3 regions of the Kosakonia sp. YIM B13571 genome follow, and region 3 is predicted to be linked to each of the others. Evidence: predicted binding sites of a transcription regulator. Region 3 holds the regulator's gene; each other region holds the start of a gene.
The links. Region 3 encodes PurR, which represses purine synthesis genes. Its sites were predicted from a motif close to CANGCAAACGTTTGCNTG; they were not measured.
Positions count from the first base shown of each region.

Region 1: ACFX4O_RS13095 (NCS2 family protein) is a predicted target of PurR. The motif match lies at 1,294-1,311, and genes of this name have one in related genera.
Region 2: gcvT (glycine cleavage system aminomethyltransferase GcvT) is a predicted target of PurR. The motif match lies at 1,696-1,713, and genes of this name have one in related genera.

Region 1 covers NZ_JBHZPL010000004.1:336,861-343,063, forward strand. Annotated here, with positions in the region: gene recG (ATP-dependent DNA helicase RecG) at 1-1,238, shown strand, start outside; gene ACFX4O_RS13095 (NCS2 family protein) at 1,363-2,748, shown strand; gene ACFX4O_RS13100 (AsmA family protein) at 2,870-4,606, shown strand; gene yicI (alpha-xylosidase) at 4,657-6,203, opposite strand, start outside.
Region 2 covers NZ_JBHZPL010000006.1:182,883-189,085, forward strand. Annotated here, with positions in the region: gene ubiH (2-octaprenyl-6-methoxyphenyl hydroxylase) at 1-159, shown strand, start outside; gene ubiI (FAD-dependent 2-octaprenylphenol hydroxylase) at 178-1,380, shown strand; gene gcvT (glycine cleavage system aminomethyltransferase GcvT) at 1,804-2,898, shown strand; gene gcvH (glycine cleavage system protein GcvH) at 2,922-3,311, shown strand; gene gcvP (aminomethyl-transferring glycine dehydrogenase) at 3,486-6,203, shown strand, end outside.
Region 3 covers NZ_JBHZPL010000002.1:165,570-171,772, forward strand. Annotated here, with positions in the region: gene ACFX4O_RS05910 (riboflavin synthase subunit alpha) at 1-125, shown strand, start outside; gene cfa (cyclopropane fatty acyl phospholipid synthase) at 158-1,306, opposite strand; gene punC (purine nucleoside transporter PunC) at 1,609-2,805, opposite strand; gene punR (DNA-binding transcriptional activator PunR) at 2,917-3,828, shown strand; gene purR (HTH-type transcriptional repressor PurR) at 3,847-4,872, opposite strand; gene ACFX4O_RS05935 (YnhF family membrane protein) at 5,170-5,259, shown strand; gene ACFX4O_RS05940 (MFS transporter) at 5,428-6,203, shown strand, end outside.

The DNA.
Region 1 (6,203 bases), on a different contig from region 3:
GTGATATGGCGCTGGATATGCCGATGATGCGCCTGGTGCAGGGCGATGTGGGCTCCGGTAAAACGCTGGTTGCCGCACTGGCGGCGCTGCAGGCGGTTGCCAATGGCAAACAAGTGGCGATGATGGCACCTACCGAGCTGCTGGCAGAGCAACACGCCAACAATTTCCGCAACTGGTTTACGCCACTTGGTGTGGAAGTGGGCTGGCTGGCGGGCAAGCAAAAAGGCAAAGCACGCCAGGCACAGCAAGAGGCAATTGCTAGCGGTCAGGTACAAATGGTGGTTGGCACCCATGCGATTTTCCAGGAACAGGTGCAGTTTAACGGCCTTGCGCTGGTGATTATCGACGAACAGCACCGCTTTGGTGTTCACCAGCGCCTGGCACTGTGGGAAAAAGGCCAGCAGCAGGGTTTTCACCCGCACCAGTTGATCATGACTGCAACACCAATTCCGCGCACGCTGGCGATGACCGCCTACGCGGATCTTGATACCTCGGTGATCGACGAGCTACCGCCAGGGCGCACACCGGTCACCACTGTTGCCATCCCGGATACACGCCGCAGCGAGATTATCGACCGCGTGCGCAGCGCCTGTACCGGCGAAGGCCGCCAGGCATACTGGGTTTGTACATTGATTGAAGAGTCCGACCTGCTGGAAGCACAAGCGGCGGAAGCGACCTGGGAAGAGTTGAAACTGGCGCTACCGGAACTGAATGTCGGCCTGGTTCATGGTCGCATGAAGCCGGCGGAAAAACAGGCGGTAATGCAGTCGTTCAAACAGGGTGAGTTACATCTGCTGGTCGCGACCACGGTGATTGAAGTGGGCGTGGATGTACCGAATTCCAGCCTGATGATTATCGAAAACCCGGAACGGCTCGGCCTTGCGCAACTCCACCAGTTGCGTGGCCGTGTTGGGCGCGGTGCGGTAGCTTCTCACTGCGTTCTGCTCTACAAATCCCCGCTCTCCAAAACGGCGCAAAAACGTCTGCAAGTGCTGCGCGACAGTAACGATGGCTTTGTGATTGCGCAAAAAGATCTGGAAATTCGCGGTCCCGGCGAACTGCTTGGTACTCGCCAGACCGGCAACGCGGAATTCAAAGTCGCCGACCTGCTGCGCGATCAGGCGATGATCCCGGAAGTACAACGCGTTGCCCGCCATATTCATGAGCGTTATCCGCAGCTCGCCGAAGCGCTGATCGACCGCTGGATGCCAGAAACAGAACGCTATTCCAACGCCTGAGTTTTAGAACCTTATACCGTAAAATGAACACCCCTTAGAAAAGTATGTTTTTAGCATAGCAACCGTTTGCTTTTACCAAACAGTCCGATAAAATCAGCGCTTTTCCATCAGGGGATTGCTTGAGATGTCCGTAAACACCATCGAGTCAGAAAGTGCGCAACCGGTTGCGCAGACTCAACCCAGCGAACTGATCTACCGACTTGAAGATCGCCCGCCGCTGCCGCAAACCCTGTTTGCCGCGCTCCAGCACCTGCTCGCAATGTTTGTTGGCGTTATCACGCCCGCGCTGCTTATCTGCCAGGCGCTGGGTTTACCGGCTCAGGACACTCAGCACATTATCAGCATGTCGCTGTTCGCCTCAGGCGTAGCCTCTATTATCCAGATCAAAGCCTGGGGCCCGGTTGGCTCCGGGTTGCTCTCGATTCAGGGCACCAGCTTTAACTTTGTGGCGCCACTGATTATGGGCGGTACCGCGCTGAAAACCGGCGGTGCGGACGTGCCCACGATGATGGCTGCACTGTTCGGTACCCTGATGCTGGCCAGTTGCACCGAAATGGTTATATCCCGCATTCTGCCGTTCGCGCGCCGCATTATTACCCCGCTGGTTTCCGGCGTGGTAGTGATGATTATCGGCCTGTCGCTGATTCAGGTGGGGCTGACATCCGTTGGCGGCGGTTTTGCCGCGATGGGCAACCACACCTTCGGCGCCCCGAAAAACCTGCTGCTGGCAGGCGTGGTGCTGGGGCTGATTATTCTGCTTAACCGCCAGCGTAACCCCTATTTACGTATCGCTTCGCTGGTGATCGCCATGGCCGTAGGTTACGTGTTGGCAATGTTTATGGGCATGCTGCCGGCATATAGCGCACCAGCAACCTCCTTTATGGTGCCGACGCCGCTTTACTACGGGCTGAGCATTGACTGGACCCTGCTGTTACCGCTGATGCTGGTATTTATGATCACCTCGCTGGAAACCATCGGTGACATTACCGCAACTTCTGATGTTTCCGAGCAGCCCGTCGCCGGCCCGCTGTATATGAAACGCCTGAAAGGCGGCGTGCTGGCAAACGGCCTCAACTCATTTGTTTCCGCTGTTTTCAATACTTTCCCGAACTCCTGCTTCGGCCAGAACAATGGCGTTATTCAACTGACCGGCGTTGCCAGCCGTTATATTGGCTTCTTCATTGCGGTGATGCTGATGGTGCTTGGCCTGTTCCCGGCAGTCAGCGCTTTTGTACAGCAACTGCCTGAGCCTGTGCTCGGCGGTGCAACGCTGGTGATGTTCGGTACGATCGCCGCATCCGGCGTGCGCATTGTTTCCCGCGAACCGCTGAACCGCCGTGCGATCCTGATTATCGCACTGTCGCTGGCCGTTGGCCTGGGCGTTTCCCAGCAGCCGCAAATCCTGCAATTCGCCCCGGACTGGCTGAAAAACCTGCTCTCTTCCGGCATCGCCGCAGGCGGGATCACCGCGATTGTACTGAATCTGATTTTTCCACCAGAGAAAAACTGATAAACCCCGCGGCAACGGGATAAAAACCGTTGCCGCCGTAACGCCCTTTCATCATTCCGCCCTTGAGCATTGCGCATAAATCGTGCATAACTGCCAGACTGGCAACTGGGGATGGAAGATCATGAAATTTCTTGGAAAGCTGCTCTTTGTCGTTGTTATCGCCCTGCTTGTGGCGATCATCGCTTGCTATTTCCTGCTGCAAACCCGCTGGGGTGCAACACAGGTCAGCAAGTGGGTAAACGACAACAGTGACTATCACCTCACTTTCGAAGCGATCGATCACCGCTTCTCCTCCCCTTCCCATATATTGTTGAAAGGCGTGGATTTTGGCCGTAAAGGCAAACCGGCGACGCTGGTCGCCAAAACGGTGGATATCGGCCTGAGCAGCCGCCAGCTTACCGATCCGCTGCATGCCGACACCATTCTGTTACAGGACGGCACGCTGAATTTCTCCCCGGCTGCAGCACCGCTGCCGTTCCAGGCTGATCGCCTGCAATTAAGTAATATGGCGTTTAATAGCCCGACCACCGGCTGGGATCTCAGCGCCCAGCGTGTCACCGGCGGCGTTGCGCCGTGGCAGCCAGTCGCGGGAAGTGTGCTGGGCAGTAAAGCACAGATCCAGATGAGCGCCGGTTCGCTGACGTTAAACGGCGTTCCCGCCAGTAACGTGCTGATTCAGGGCAGTATCGATAAAGATGTCGTTACGTTGACCACTATTGGTGCGGATATGGCGCGCGGCTCTCTGACCGGAGACGCGCAGCGCGCCGCCGATGGCAGCTGGGTGGTGAACAATTTGCGTCTGAATGATATCCGCCTGCAAAGCGATAAGTCGCTGCTCGATTTCTTTAATCCATTAACCACCCTGCCGTCGCTACAAATTGGCCGCATTGAAGTGACCGACGCCCGTTTACAAGGGCCAGGTTGGGCGGTCACCGATCTCGATTTGAGTTTGCGCAACCTGACGCTCACCAATGGCGACTGGAAAAGCGAGGACGGTAAACTGTCGATGAACGCCAGCGAGTTTATTTACGGTTCGCTGCACCTGTTCGACCCAATCCTCAATGCTAACTTCTCGCCGCAGGGCATTGCGCTGCAACAGTTCACCTCGCGCTGGGAAAACGGCATGGTACGCACCTCCGGCAACTGGTATCGCGCAGGCCACGCGCTGGTGCTGGACGACACCGCGTTTGCCGGGCTGGAATACACGCTGCCGGAAAACTGGAAACAGCTGTGGATGGAGGATTTACCAACGTGGCTGAATACCGTCACACTGAAAAAATTCAGCGCCAGCCGCAACCTAGTGATTGATATCGACCCGGCATTTCCCTGGCAGCTAACGGCTCTGGACGGCTATGGCGATAACCTGCAACTGGTGCGCGAGCGCAAGTGGGGCGTATGGGGTGGAACGGCGAAACTGAACGCCGCGGCCGCCACCTTTAACCGCGTGGACGTACGCCGCCCGTCACTGGCGCTGAACGCCAACAGCAATGTCGTCACCATCAGCGAGCTAAGCGCGTTTACCGGACAAGGGTTGCTGGAAGCCAAAGCGGTGGTTGCGCAAACGCCAGATCGCAGCGTTAACCTCAGCCTGAACGGGCGCGGCGTGCCGGTGAATGTATTGCAGGAGTGGGGCTGGCCGGCGCTGCCCATCAGCGGCGACGGAAATCTGCAGCTCACCGCCAGTGGCAGCGTGCGCGCCGATGCGCCGCTTAAACCGTCGGTGAACGCCGAGCTTTCCGCCATTAACGTGCAGAAACAGCAAATCAAGCAGAACATGCATGGCGGCGTGGTATCCGGCGGCGTTGTCGCGCCTTCGGCGGAACCCACATCAACGCCTTCACCTCAGCCGACTCCCTGAACATGACATTTCCTCTCCCTCACGGGAGAGGAATAACGCGAAGCACAAACTCACAGCGTAATGCGTATCTCCCCGCCCTGCGGCGTAAGCACCACACCCGGCTCACTGCCGGATTGCGTGGCACCTTGTACACCCGCAATCTGCGCGATATTGCGCAGGCACAGCGTCCAGTTGTGCCCCTTGCCTTCGCTACACACAGTGATCACCCCCGCGTTGCGTTTGGCTCGCAAACGGAAGATCACCGCACCGCTGGCATCCGGCACGTCGCATAACGCTTCGCGTCCCTCTTCCAGCGCAAACAACTGGAAAGCGGTGCCGTCATGCCAGGCGTAGTCCGGACGCTGGTCGTTGCTGCCGAGCGCCAGCAATGTGTTATCCCGCACGTAAACCGGCAGGCTCATAAAGTCGTGGCGCTGTTTATGCCAGCAGTTGCCGGGTAATGTGTCGTTGTGCCACAGATGTGTCCAGCGTCCTTCCGGCAGGTAAAACTGCACGTCACCCGCTTCACTGAACACCGGCGCGACAAGCAGCGCATCGCCAAGCATGTATTGACGGTCAAGATAGTCACAAGCCGGATCGTCCGGGAAGGAGAGCATCATGGCGCGCATCATCGGCAAACCGGATTCGTGTGCCAGTGCTGCCTGCCGGTAGAGGTACGGCATCAGGCGGCATTTCAGTTGCGTGAAGTGGCGCACCACATCGCAGGACTCGTCATCGTACGCCCACGGCACACGATAAGATTTGCTGCCATGCAAACGGCTGTGGCTGGAGAGCAGGCCAAACGCGCACCAGCGTTTGTAAACATGCGCGGGAGCGGTGTTTTCAAAGCCGCCAATATCATGGCTCCAGAAACCAAAACCAGACAGGCCAATCGATAGCCCGCCGCGCAGGCTTTCCGCCATCGATTCATAGTTGGCGTAGCAGTCGCCCCCCCAGTGAACCGGGAACTGTTGCGCGCCGACAGATGCCGAGCGGGCAAACAGCACCGCGTCCTGCTCGCCAACGGTTTCTTTCAGCACGTTCCACACCAGCTCGTTGTAGATGTAGGCGTAATGGTTATGCATTTTCTGCGGACACGCGCCGTTATGCCACACCACATCAGTCGGGATGCGCTCGCCAAAGTCGGTTTTGAAGCAATCCACGCCCATCGCCACTAACGCTTTGAGTTTATCCGCATACCACCGGCAGGCTTCCGGGTTAGTGAAATCATAAATCGCCAGCCCCGGCTGCCATTTATCCCACTGCCACAGTGAACCGTCCGCGCGTTTCAGCAGATAGCCCTTCTCTTTCAGCTCGCGGAACACCGGCGATTTCTGGCCGATATAAGGGTTTATCCAGACGCAGATTTTCAACCCGCGCGCTTTCAGGCGGGTGATCATTCCTGCCGGGTCCGGGAAGGTCATCGGGTCCCATTCAAAATCGCACCACTGGAAAGCCTTCATCCAGAAGCAGTCGAAGTGGAAAACGTGCAGCGGTAGCTGGCGCTCCGCCATACCGTCAATAAAGCGGTTAACCGTCGCTTCGTCATAGTTGGTGGTAAACGAGGTGGTAAGCCACAAACCAAACGACCAGGCTGGCGGCAACGCCGGGCGACCGG
Region 2 (6,203 bases), on a different contig from region 3:
AAAGCCACTATCGGCGTCACCGATGGGCTGGTGCATCTGTTTGCCAATCACTGGATACCGTTGGTCGTCGGGCGTAATGCCGGATTGATGGCGATGGAATTATTTACTCCGGCGCGTGATGCGCTGGCGCAGCGTACCCTCGGTTGGGTTGCCCGTTAAAGACAAAAGGAGCGAAGAGTGCAGAGTGTTGATGTTGCGATTGTCGGCGGCGGTATGGTCGGCCTGGCGCTGGCCTGTGGTTTACAGGGTAGCGGGTTGCGCGTGGCGGTGCTGGAGCAAAATGAGCCGACACCGCTGGCGGAAGATGCTCCCCCGGCGCTGCGCGTGTCAGCGATTAATGCTGCTAGCGAAAAGTTACTGACGCACCTTGGCGTCTGGTCAAACATTATTGCCCAACGTGCCGGGCGTTATCACGGCATGGAAGTGTGGGATAAAGACAGTTTTGGTCGCATCGCGTTTGATGATAAGAGCATGGGCTACAGCCATCTTGGTTACATTATTGAAAACGCAGTGATCCACCAGGCACTGTGGGATAAAGCCCAACAGTGTAAGGATGTCACTCTCCTGGCACCGGCTGAACTGCAGCAAGTGGCGTGGGGCGAAAACGACGCGTTTCTGACTTTAAAAGATGGCACCATGCTCACTGCTCGGCTGGTGGTTGGCGCAGATGGCGCGAATTCCTGGCTGCGCAACAAAGCCGATATTCCGCTGACGTTCTGGGATTATCATCATCATGCACTCGTGGCGACTATTCGCACTGATGAACCGCATCAGGCGGTGGCGCGTCAGGTGTTTCACAACGACGGCATTCTCGCTTTTTTGCCACTTAACGATCCGCATTTGTGCTCGATTGTCTGGTCGCTGCCGCCAGCGCAGGCGAAAGCCATGCAGCAGGCGAGCGATGAAGAATTTAATCAGGCGTTGTGTGTGGCGTTCGATAACCGCCTTGGGCCGTGCCGCGTTGAGAGCGAGCGTCAGGTCTATCCGCTCACCGGACGCTATGCGCGCCAGTTTGCCGGGCACCGCCTGGCGCTGGTTGGCGATGCCGCGCACACCATTCACCCGCTGGCGGGGCAGGGCGTTAACCTCGGGTTTATGGATGTCGCTGAGTTAATCACCGAGCTGAAGCGTCTGAGCCGCGAAGGTAAAGACATTGGTCAACATCTCTATTTGCGCCGCTATGAGCGCAGCCGCAAACACAGCGCGGCGCTGATGCTGGCCGGGATGCAGGGCTTTCGCGAGCTTTTCTCAGGCGCAAATCCGGCGAAAAAGCTGCTGCGTGATATCGGCCTGAAACTGGCGGATACCCTTCCCGGTGTGAAAACACGGTTGTTACGCCAGGCAATGGGTCTTAACGATCTGCCTGATTGGTTACGTTAACTGCGTCACACTTTCCCTTCCCGACCCCGGGAAGGGATACCTCTTCCTCATTTGAAATATTCTAATTTCACCTCATTTTTCGGATTAGATTTTCTCATGTCGTGTTTTTTTCTTTTCAGGAAAATCTGCGTTTTTGCAGAGTGAAATACTGCAATTCCTTCCTATTTGTCATCAATGATGATTTTTTATGAAAAGTGAATCGTTATTCTTTGGAATAATACTCTGATGGCATTTTGTGTGTGATGGGTCATAAGCTAATGTGATGAACCATTTTTCCTTATGGTTAAGCGCTGCTTTCGGTGATAAGTTCAGGCCAAAGAGAACGTTTGCGTCGACGTCGTAAAACGGTGTCGGCACCAGTTGTTTTGGCGCAAATCACGCCGCCGAAAAACGTGATAGCTCAGCTTATTCGACGAGGAAAAGATGGCTCAGCAGACCCCTTTATACGAACAACACACGCTAAACGGCGCCCGCATGGTGGATTTCCATGGCTGGATGATGCCGCTGCATTACGGCTCGCAAATCGATGAGCACCATGCAGTGCGCACCGACGCCGGAATGTTTGATGTGTCGCACATGACCATCGTCGATCTCAAAGGCAGCCGTACCCGGGAGTTTCTGCGTTATTTACTGGCAAACGACGTCGCCAAACTCACTAAGCCCGGTAAAGCGCTCTATACCGGCATGCTAAATGCCTCGGGCGGTGTAATTGATGACTTGATCGTCTACTACTTCACCGAAGATTTCTTCCGCCTCGTTGTCAACTCCGCCACCCGCGAAAAAGACCTCTCCTGGATTTCCCAACACGCTGAACCTTATGCCATCGACATCACCGTCCGTGATGATTTGTCGTTGATCGCAGTACAAGGCCCGAACGCGCAGGCGAAAGCCGCCAGCCTGTTTACTGACGAGCAGCGCCGCGCCGTTGAAGGCATGAAACCGTTCTTTGGCGTTGAAGCCGGTGAGCTGTTCATTGCGACCACCGGTTATACCGGCGAAGCAGGGTATGAAATTGCGCTGCCCAACGAAAAAGCGGCCAGCTTCTGGCAGGCGCTGGTCAATGCGGGCGTGAAACCTTGCGGACTGGGCGCGCGCGATACTTTGCGTCTGGAAGCGGGTATGAACCTGTACGGTCAGGAGATGGATGAAGGTATCTCTCCGTTGGCCGCCAACATGGGTTGGACAATTGCCTGGGAGCCGCAGGAGCGAGACTTTATTGGCCGCGACGCGCTGGAACTGCAGCGTGAAAAAGGCACCGAACAACTGGTTGGCCTGGTAATGACCGAAAAAGGCGTATTGCGTAATGAGTTGCCGGTGCACTTCACTGATGCGCAAGGCAATGTGCAAAAAGGCGTGATCACTAGCGGTACGTTCTCGCCAACCCTCGGCTACAGTATTGCACTGGCGCGTGTTCCGGCGGGGATCGGCGAAAACGCCGTTGTACAGATCCGTAACCGTGAAATGCCGGTCAAAGTCACCAAACCTGTTTTTGTACGCGCTGGCAAAGCTGTCGCGTAACCTTTTTATCTGGAGAGAATGAAATGAGCAACGTACCAGGCGAACTGAAATACAGCAAAGAACACGAGTGGCTGCGCAAAGAAGCGGACGGTACCTACACCGTTGGTATCACTGAACACGCACAGGAACTGCTGGGCGACATGGTGTTTGTCGACCTGCCGGAAACGGGCGCGACCGTCAGTGCAGGTGATGATTGTGCCGTTGCCGAATCGGTAAAAGCTGCTTCTGATATCTACGCGCCAATCAGCGGTGAGATCGTGGCAGTTAACGACCAACTGGCGGATTCTCCGGAGCTGGTGAACAGCGAACCGTACGGCGAAGGCTGGATCTTCAAAATTAAAGCCAGTGACGAAGCCGAAGTTGCCGCGCTGCTCGATGCAACAGCCTACGCTGCCCTGCTCGAAGACGAATAAATACGCATCATCCTTCGCGTTGCAGACGCGTTGGCTTCCTCGCTCACCCCAGATACTTACTGATGTAAGCTTCCGGGGATTTGCTGTGTCGCCGCCTTCCTGCAACGCGAAAGATTTAGCGTATTCAGATAATTTCCAAATACGATTCACTGCACGTTTCAGGAACCCTCGCTCATGACACAGACTTTAAGCCAGCTTGAAAACCGTGGCGCTTTCATTGGACGTCACATTGGGCCGGATGCTCAGCAACAGCAGGAGATGCTGAACACCGTTGGCGCAGAGTCGCTTAATGCGCTGACAGCACTCATTGTGCCGAAAGATATTCAGCTCGCTACGCCGCCGCAGATTGGGGAATCCACTACCGAATATGCCGCGCTCGCCGAGCTGAAAGCCATTGCCAGCCGCAACAAGCGCTTTAAGTCTTACATTGGTATGGGTTACACCGCCGTGCAGTTGCCGCCGGTTATTCTGCGCAACATGCTGGAAAACCCAGGCTGGTACACCGCGTATACCCCCTATCAGCCGGAAGTGTCGCAGGGCCGCCTTGAAGCGCTGCTCAACTTCCAGCAAGTTACGCTCGATCTCACCGGGCTGGATATCGCTTCCGCATCGCTGCTGGATGAAGCCACTGCGGCTGCCGAAGCAATGGCAATGGCGAAGCGCGTCAGCAAACTGAAAGGGGCCAACCGCTTCTTCGTTGCGGCAGACGTGCATCCGCAAACGCTTGACGTTGTGCGCACTCGCGCCGAAACCTTTGGTTTTGACGTGATCGTTGATGACGCGGCCAAAGTTCTTGATCACCAGGATGTGTTCGGCGTACTGCTCCAACAGGTCGGCACGACGGGTGAAGTGCATGATTACAGCGCGCTGATTAACGAACTGAAATCCCGCAAAATTGTGGTCAGCGTTGCCGCCGATTTGCTGACGCTGGTGCAACTGACTGCGCCGGGCAAACAGGGTGCCGACATTGTGTTTGGCTCCGCGCAACGCTTTGGCGTACCGATGGGTTACGGTGGCCCGCACGCGGCATTCTTTGCCGCAAAAGATGAATTCAAACGCTCCATGCCAGGTCGCATTATCGGCGTGTCGAAAGATGCCGCCGGTAACACCGCGCTGCGCATGGCGATGCAAACGCGCGAGCAGCATATTCGCCGCGAGAAAGCCAACTCCAACATCTGTACCTCGCAAGTCCTGCTGGCCAACATCGCCAGCTTGTACGCGGTTTTCCACGGTCCGGCCGGGCTGAAACGCATTGCCGGGCGTATTCATCGCCTGACCGATATTCTTGCTGCCGGCTTGCAGCGTGGCGGCCTGAAACTGCGCCACGCGCACTATTTCGACACCCTGTGTGTTGATGTTGCCGATAAAGCCGCCGTGCTGGCTCGCGCCGAGGCGCAGGAGATCAACCTGCGTAGCGACATTCTCAACGCTGTTGGCATCACGCTGGATGAAACCACCACGCGTGAAGATGTGCAGGTGTTGTTTAACGTACTGCTGGGTGATAAACACGGTCTGGATATTGACGCACTGGATAAAGACGTTGCACTCGACAGCCGTTCCATCCCGCAGAGCATGCTGCGTACAGACAGTTTCCTGACACACCCGGTGTTTAATCGCTATCACAGCGAAACCGAGATGATGCGCTACATGCATTCGCTGGAGCGTAAAGATCTGGCGCTGAATCAGGCGATGATCCCGCTGGGCTCCTGCACTATGAAGCTGAACGCGGCGGCGGAAATGATCCCTATCACCTGGCCGGAATTTGCCGAACTGCACCCATTCTGCCCGCCGGAACAGGCTGAAGGCTATCACCAGATGATCGCCCAGCTCTCCGACTGGCTGGTGAAACTGACGGGTTACGATGCGCTCTGCATGCAGCCCAACTCTGGCGCACAGGGTGAATATGCGGGATTGCTGGCGATTCGTCACTACCATGAAAGCCGTAATGAAGGCCACCGCGATATCTGCCTGATCCCAAGCTCAGCGCACGGCACTAACCCGGCATCGGCACAAATGGCGGGGATGCAGGTGGTGGTGGTCGCTTGTGATAAAAATGGCAACATCGATCTGGCCGATCTGCGCGCGAAAGCGGAACAGGCGGGCGACAATCTCTCGTGCATCATGGTGACGTACCCGTCCACGCACGGTGTGTATGAAGAGACGATTCGCGAAGTGTGTGAAGTGGTGCATCAGTTTGGCGGCCAGGTTTATCTTGATGGCGCGAACATGAACGCCCAGGTGGGTATCACGTCACCGGGCTTTATTGGCGCTGATGTGTCGCACCTCAACCTGCATAAAACCTTCTGCATCCCGCACGGTGGCGGCGGGCCGGGCATGGGGCCGATTGGCGTGAAAGCGCATCTGGCACCGTTTGTGCCGGGTCACAGCGTGGTGCAGATTGAAGGGATGCTCACCCGCCAGGGCGCGGTCTCTGCGGCACCGTTTGGCAGCGCGTCGATTCTGCCGATCAGCTGGATGTATATCCGCATGATGGGCGCGGAAGGGCTGAAACAAGCGAGCCAGGTGGCGATTCTTAATGCCAACTACATTGCCAGCCGTCTGAAAGAGGCTTTCCCGGTGCTGTATACCGGCCGTAGTGGACACGTCGCGCACGAGTGTATTCTCGATATTCGCCCGCTGAAAGAAGAGACAGGTATCAGTGAACTGGATATCGCTAAACGTCTGATCGATTACGGTTTCCATGCGCCAACCATGTCTTTCCCGGTTGCCGGTACGCTGATGGTGGAGCCGACCGAATCGGAAAGTAAAGTCGAACTGGATCGCTTTATCGACGCAATGCTGGCGATTCGTGCTGAGATCGAGCGCGTGAAACAGGGCGAGTGGACGCTGGAAGATAACCCGCTGGTTAACGCACCGCATACGCAGAACGAG
Region 3 (6,203 bases):
CGAAAAAACTGGGGCATCGCGTGAATATCGAAATCGACCCGCAAACGCAGGCAGTTGTCGACACCGTGGAGCGCGTACTGGCCTCGAAAGAAGCGGCGATCGTCGCAGCAGCCAGCGAAGAGTAAAAATAAACCCCGGCATGCCGGGGTTTATTTTTTTAACGCGCTACGCGTAATCCGTGTTCAATACCCCGGCTAAAAACCACCTGCCAGAGCTGAATATCGCGCGCACGAAACGCCCCTGCACAGGCATTGAGATAATAGCTGAACATCCGTTTAAAGCGTTCTGAGTAGTTGTCGGCGATTTCCGGCCAACTATTAAGAAAACGCTCATGCCACGCCATCAACGTACGGTCATAATCCGCGCCGAAATTGTGCCAGTCTTCCATCACAAAATGTGATTCGCTGGCATCCGCAATCTGTCGCACTGAAGGCAGGCAGCCATTCGGGAAAATGTAGCGGTTGATCCACGGATCAACACTGTGATCGGTACGTTTTGAGCCGATGGTGTGCAGTAAAAAAATGCCATCGGGTTTCAGGTTACGATCGACGACGCGGAAGTAGGTCGCGTAGTTTTTTGGCCCGACATGTTCAAACATGCCAACGGAGACAATGCGGTCAAATTGCTCGTCAAGGTCGCGATAATCCTGCAAGCGAATATCGACATCCAGCCCTTCGCAACGCTTCTGTGCCAGTTTTTGCTGCTCTGCAGAAATTGTCACACCCACCACGCTGACGCCGTAATTTTGCGCCATAAACTGCGCCAGTCCACCCCATCCACAGCCAATATCCAGCACGCGCATACCGGGTTTCAATTGCAGCTTGTCACCAATAAGCCGCAATTTTGCCCGTTGTGCGTCATCCAGCGTTTCAGCGTCTTTCCAGTAGGCGCAAGAGTATTGCATCTGCGGATCCAGCATGCGGGTAAACAGATCATTACCGAGATCGTAATGTTCTTTGCCCACAATCCAGGCCCTTTTTTTACTTTGCAGATTAAATAATCTTGCTCCGGCAATGCGGAGTGTGTCTTTGAGATGGTGTGGAAGTTGGTTTTCCAGCCCGGCGCGCAGGACTTTGGTAAAGAATATGTCCAGGCGGGCGCAATCCCACCAGCCGTCCATATAACTTTCGCCGAGTCCGAGCGAACCTTCTTGTAAAACACGTTTGAAAAAATCAGGGTTTTTCACCTGAATATCTGACGCTGCGGGACCGTTGACGCGGATACCTGCGCGACCCAGCAGTTCGTTTGCTATACGGAACCAATTGTCATCCCGTACGCTAACTTCTTCTATACACGATGAACTCATAACTTCTCCATCACTCGCAGTGATCAGAACCTTCAAACAGCGTAGACGCTTTTTCGGGCTTGTGAGAAATCTCACGGTTTTCACCGTGAGGCTGATATCCGACGTAGAACAGAGGAAGGGAGAGAACCCTTGCCGAAAGGCCTTCCATGGGTAAACGGGTACAATCCGGTACCCGTTAATGCATAATATTTATCGTATTTATGAAACAGCCGAAAATGAGTATAGGCTTCAATATCGGGTGATTCAATAAAAAGCAGGTAGCAAGCTAATCACTGTGTTATTGATAGTCGCTTGCGCAATTATCAATGCGATGAGGGAGCCACAACCTTTTTATCAGCCAGTTCATCCTGAGTACGGCGCTGTAGCCGATAGCCCAACGCGGCCAGTAACACCATTGACACCATAACACTGGTGGTGGTGAGCAGTGGCGTTGCGATTAGCCATGAGACGACCAGACTTGCCAGGAAACATAAACCCAGCTGTAGCGTATTCTGCAATGCGGCCGCGCGACCGGTTGCCTGCGGGAAAGGGCGCAGAGCCTGCGCGACCACGATAGGGTAAATCGCGCCGTTCGCCATTGCCATAAAGCAGAAGGGGATGAGCAGCGCGGTCAGCGAAACGTCCGGCATAAAACCGACGGCCCAGGTGGCGAGGACACTTAACGCGAAAGCCCCCAGCAGCCACGGCAGCAAACGAGAACCCTGCCATTTCTGCAACGCGGCACGGCAACCGTAACCGCCCACTAAAAAGGCGATGGTTTGCGGCACATAACTGAGGCCTATAACCGATGGGCCATAACCCATTTCATGCAGAATAAACGGCGAGCCGGTCAGCCAGGCGAAGAAGCTGGCAGAGCAGGCGGCATAGATAATTACGTTTCCGCGGTAGTATCGAGCGCGCAGCAGATCCATAAATGTTAGCGGTTGTTCGTGGTGTTCAATTTTCTTCGCCGGTGATTTCAGTCGCCATGCCGGGATCATCAGAATTAACGTAATCGCCAGTAAGGTGGCGAAAATGGCCTGCCAGTTGAAATGCGCAAGGATCCAGGCGCCAAGCAACGGTGCCAGCGCTGGCGTCAAACCCACGAGCGGCATAATGGTGGCGAAGATGCGATTGACGCGATGTGCAGGGTAGTTATCCGTCACCAGCGCCTGCCAGCTTACCGTGGCGGCGCAGACCCCCACGGCTTGCACAAAACGCAGCACCAGTAACAAGGTTGCATCGCGTACCCATAATGTTCCCAGACAGCCCAGCGCAAAAATCGCCAGCCCGGCCAGTAAAACCGGCTTGCGACCATAGCGATCTGATAGCGGCCCCCATACCAATTGCGCAATGGCAAAGCCCGCCAGAAACAGGCTTAAAGTTGCGCTAACCACCGCAGACGATGTGTGTAAATCTTGCTGTATCGCGCTGAAGGCGGGGAGGTACATATCAGTGGCTAAAAAGCCGAGCACGCTTAATCCCGCGAGCCAGACTAAAAATCCGTTGCCAGGTTGCATTAGGGGTTCTCTTTATTGCAGGTAATCAGGGCTGTCGAGTGTAAGGAGTGCATTAGCGCTTGTGAAACGCTAATATTTGCGTAGTGGTTTCAAAATTTTTGCAGGCAGATTATGTGGTCAGAATATTCGCTGGAAGTGGTTGATGCTGTAGCGCGTAATGGCAGTTTTAGCGGTGCGGCGCAGGAGTTACATCGTGTACCTTCTGCGGTGAGCTATACCGTGCGGCAGCTTGAAGAGTGGCTTGCCGTTCCGCTGTTTGAGCGCCGTCATCGGGATGTAGAACTTACGCCTGCCGGGGTCTGGTTTTTGAAAGAAGGGCGAGCTGTTATCAAAAAAATGCAGGTCACTCGTCAGCAGTGCCAGCAAATCGCCAATGGCTGGCGCGGGCAACTGGCGATTGCCGTCGACAACATTGTAAAACCTGAACGTACCCGGCAATTGATCGTCGATTTCTATCGCCATTTCAGTGATGTTGAGTTGCAGGTTTATCAGGAAGTCTTTAACGGAGTCTGGGATGCGCTTGCTGATGGGCGGGTTGAACTGGCGATTGGTGCAACGCAAGCAATCCCCGTCGGTGGACGTTATGCGTTTCGTGATATGGGAATGCTGAGCTGGAAATGTGTGGTTTCCAGCCGCCATCCGTTGGCGTCGATGGCAGGCCCGCTTAGCGACGACACCTTGCGCAACTGGCCTTCACTTATCCAGGAAGATACGTCCCGTTCGTTGCCGAAACGTATTACTTGGCTGCTGGATAATCAGAAACGCGTGATTGTCCCTGATTGGGCATCATCAGAGGCTTGCTTATCTGCAGGGTTATGCGTGGGAATGGTACCGGCACACTTTGCCCGCCCGCGCCTCGACAGTGGCGACTGGGTTGCGCTGACCCTGGAAAATCCCTTCCCGGATGCGGCGTGCTGTCTGACGTGGCAACAAAATGAGGCTTCCCCAGCGTTAAACTGGCTGCTGGAATATCTGGGGGATAGTGAAACGCTGAATGACGAGTGGTTACGGGAGCCGAATTAACGGCTCCGTCAGAAGCGGTTAGCGGCGGTAGTCGCGGAACGGGCCATCGGCCACGGAGCGGCGCTCAACCAGGCGCGGGTGCACTTCAATAGACTGTGACTCTTCGCGCTTGTTGACGATGCGATCAAGCAGCATGGTAAACGCCGTTTCCCCCAGCGAATCTTTCGGCTGGTGAATCGTGGTCAAGGCCGGGGTAAAGAAGCGTGAGTTGCGAACATTGTCATAACCAATCAGGGAAATATCCTGCGGTACGCGTAAACCCATTTCATCGGCAGCGCAAAGCGCGCCCATCGCCATAATGTCGCCGCCGCAAAAGACTGCGGTAGGGCGATGCGTTTGACCAAGGATTTGCTGCATTGCGCGATAGCCGGATTCCGGCTCGAAATCACCCTGTACTATCCAGTTTTCCGGCACAGTAATAAGGGCTTCTTCCATCGCTTTCATAAAGCCTGCCAGGCGGCCAGCACCCGTGTTACGCTCCAGAGGCCCGGGGATCACGCCAATATCGCGATGTCCACGATCGATAAGATAACGCCCGGCCATGTACCCGCCTTCAAAGGCGTTATCAATAACGGAATCAGTAAAGTCGGCCTTCGATTCGCCCCAGTCCATCACCACCATGGGAATATGACGGTACTCTTCCAGCATGCTCAATAGTGATTCCGGGTATTCGGAACACATCACCAGTAAACCATCGACGCGCTTTTGCGCCATCATCGACAGATAAGCGCCCTGTTTTTCCAGGCTATTCCAGGCATTGCCGAGGATTAAGGTGTAACCCTTCTGGAAGCACTTTTTCTCTATGGCTTCGATAATTTCGGCAAAATAGGCTGCTTCGCTGCTGGTTGCCAGCAAGCCGATCGATTTTGTGTGATTGACTTTCAGGCTGCGAGCGACGGCGCTGGGGGAATAGTGCAACTCTTTAATTGCCGCCCACACGGCGTTGCGTGTCTCTTCGGCGACGAAACGGGTTTTGTTGATTACATGTGATACGGTTGTAGTGGAAACGTTTGCTCGTTTCGCTACGTCTTTAATCGTTGCCATCAGATATCACTCCAGACCATATCATAAGCTCCTGATAATACTTTAGGTAAACGTTTGCCTTTAATCACCCTGTACCCATCAAAGGGGGTGCGGTACGCCGGGAAAACGACACGGGACGTCAGGAGGGGAGTCAATGGCCGGTACGCTAATAAATTTAGCGTCGAATTTTGTCTGATCTTGAGCAAAAGGGGAAGTATTAAAACGTTTCTCCTGTGAATTCCCGCAAGATTTTTAAGATAATTTGTGCAAAAATGCGTTATCTCACTTTTTGTGGGGAAATTAAAAAGGGGAAAATTGATGAGCACCGATCTGAAGTATTCTTTAGTTACTACCGTCATCGTTCTGAGCCTGATTGTTTTCGGCGGCCTGACTGCTGCACTGCATTGATCTATCGCGAGGGAGAGCCTTCTCCCTCGTTTTTCTTCCCCCCGCTATTGTTATCACTTCTGCAATAATCTTTTGTCATTCTGCTAACTTCTGTTTTTTGTGATTGCTGTCATACTTTTGACTTCAGCGACAGGGTCGCAAGTCGGCATGTCTTTTTTGGAGTGACAGATGAAAATTAATTTCCCTTTGCTTGCCCTGGCGATTGGCGCCTTCGGCATTGGTACCACCGAGTTTTCCCCGATGGGATTACTGCCGGTTATTGCCCGCGGCGTTGACGTCTCTATTCCGGCGGCGGGGATGCTGATTAGCGCTTATGCTATCGGTGTGATGGTCGGTGCGCCGTTGATGACGCTGTTGCTGTCGCACCGTGGCAGACGCAACGCGCTGATCTTTTTGATGGCGATTTTTACGCTCGGTAACGTGCTATCGGCGATTGCACCGGATTACACCACATTAATGCTGGCGCGTATCGTCACCAGCCTGAACCATGGTGCTTTCTTTGGTCTTGGCTCGGTGGTGGCAGCAAGCGTTGTCGCGAAAGAGAAGCAGGCTAGCGCGGTGGCGACCATGTTCATGGGACTGACCATTGCTAACATTGGCGGTGTACCTGCCGCAACATGGCTGGGTGAAACCATTGGCTGGCGTATGTCGTTTATGGCCACCGCCGGGCTGGGTGTGATTGCCATGGCGAGCCTGTTCTTTTCGCTGCCGAAAGGTGGGGCAGGTGAGCGCCCGGATGTACGTAAAGAGCTTTCGGTGCTGGTACGCCCACAAGTGTTGTCTGCGCTGCTGACGACTGTGCTCGGCGCAGGTGCCATGTTCACGCTGTATACCTATATTGCGCCGGTGCTGCACACCATTACCGATGCCACTCCCGTCTTTGTGACTGCGATGCTGGTGTTGATTGGTGTTGGCTTCTCCATTGGTAACTATCTCGGTGGCAA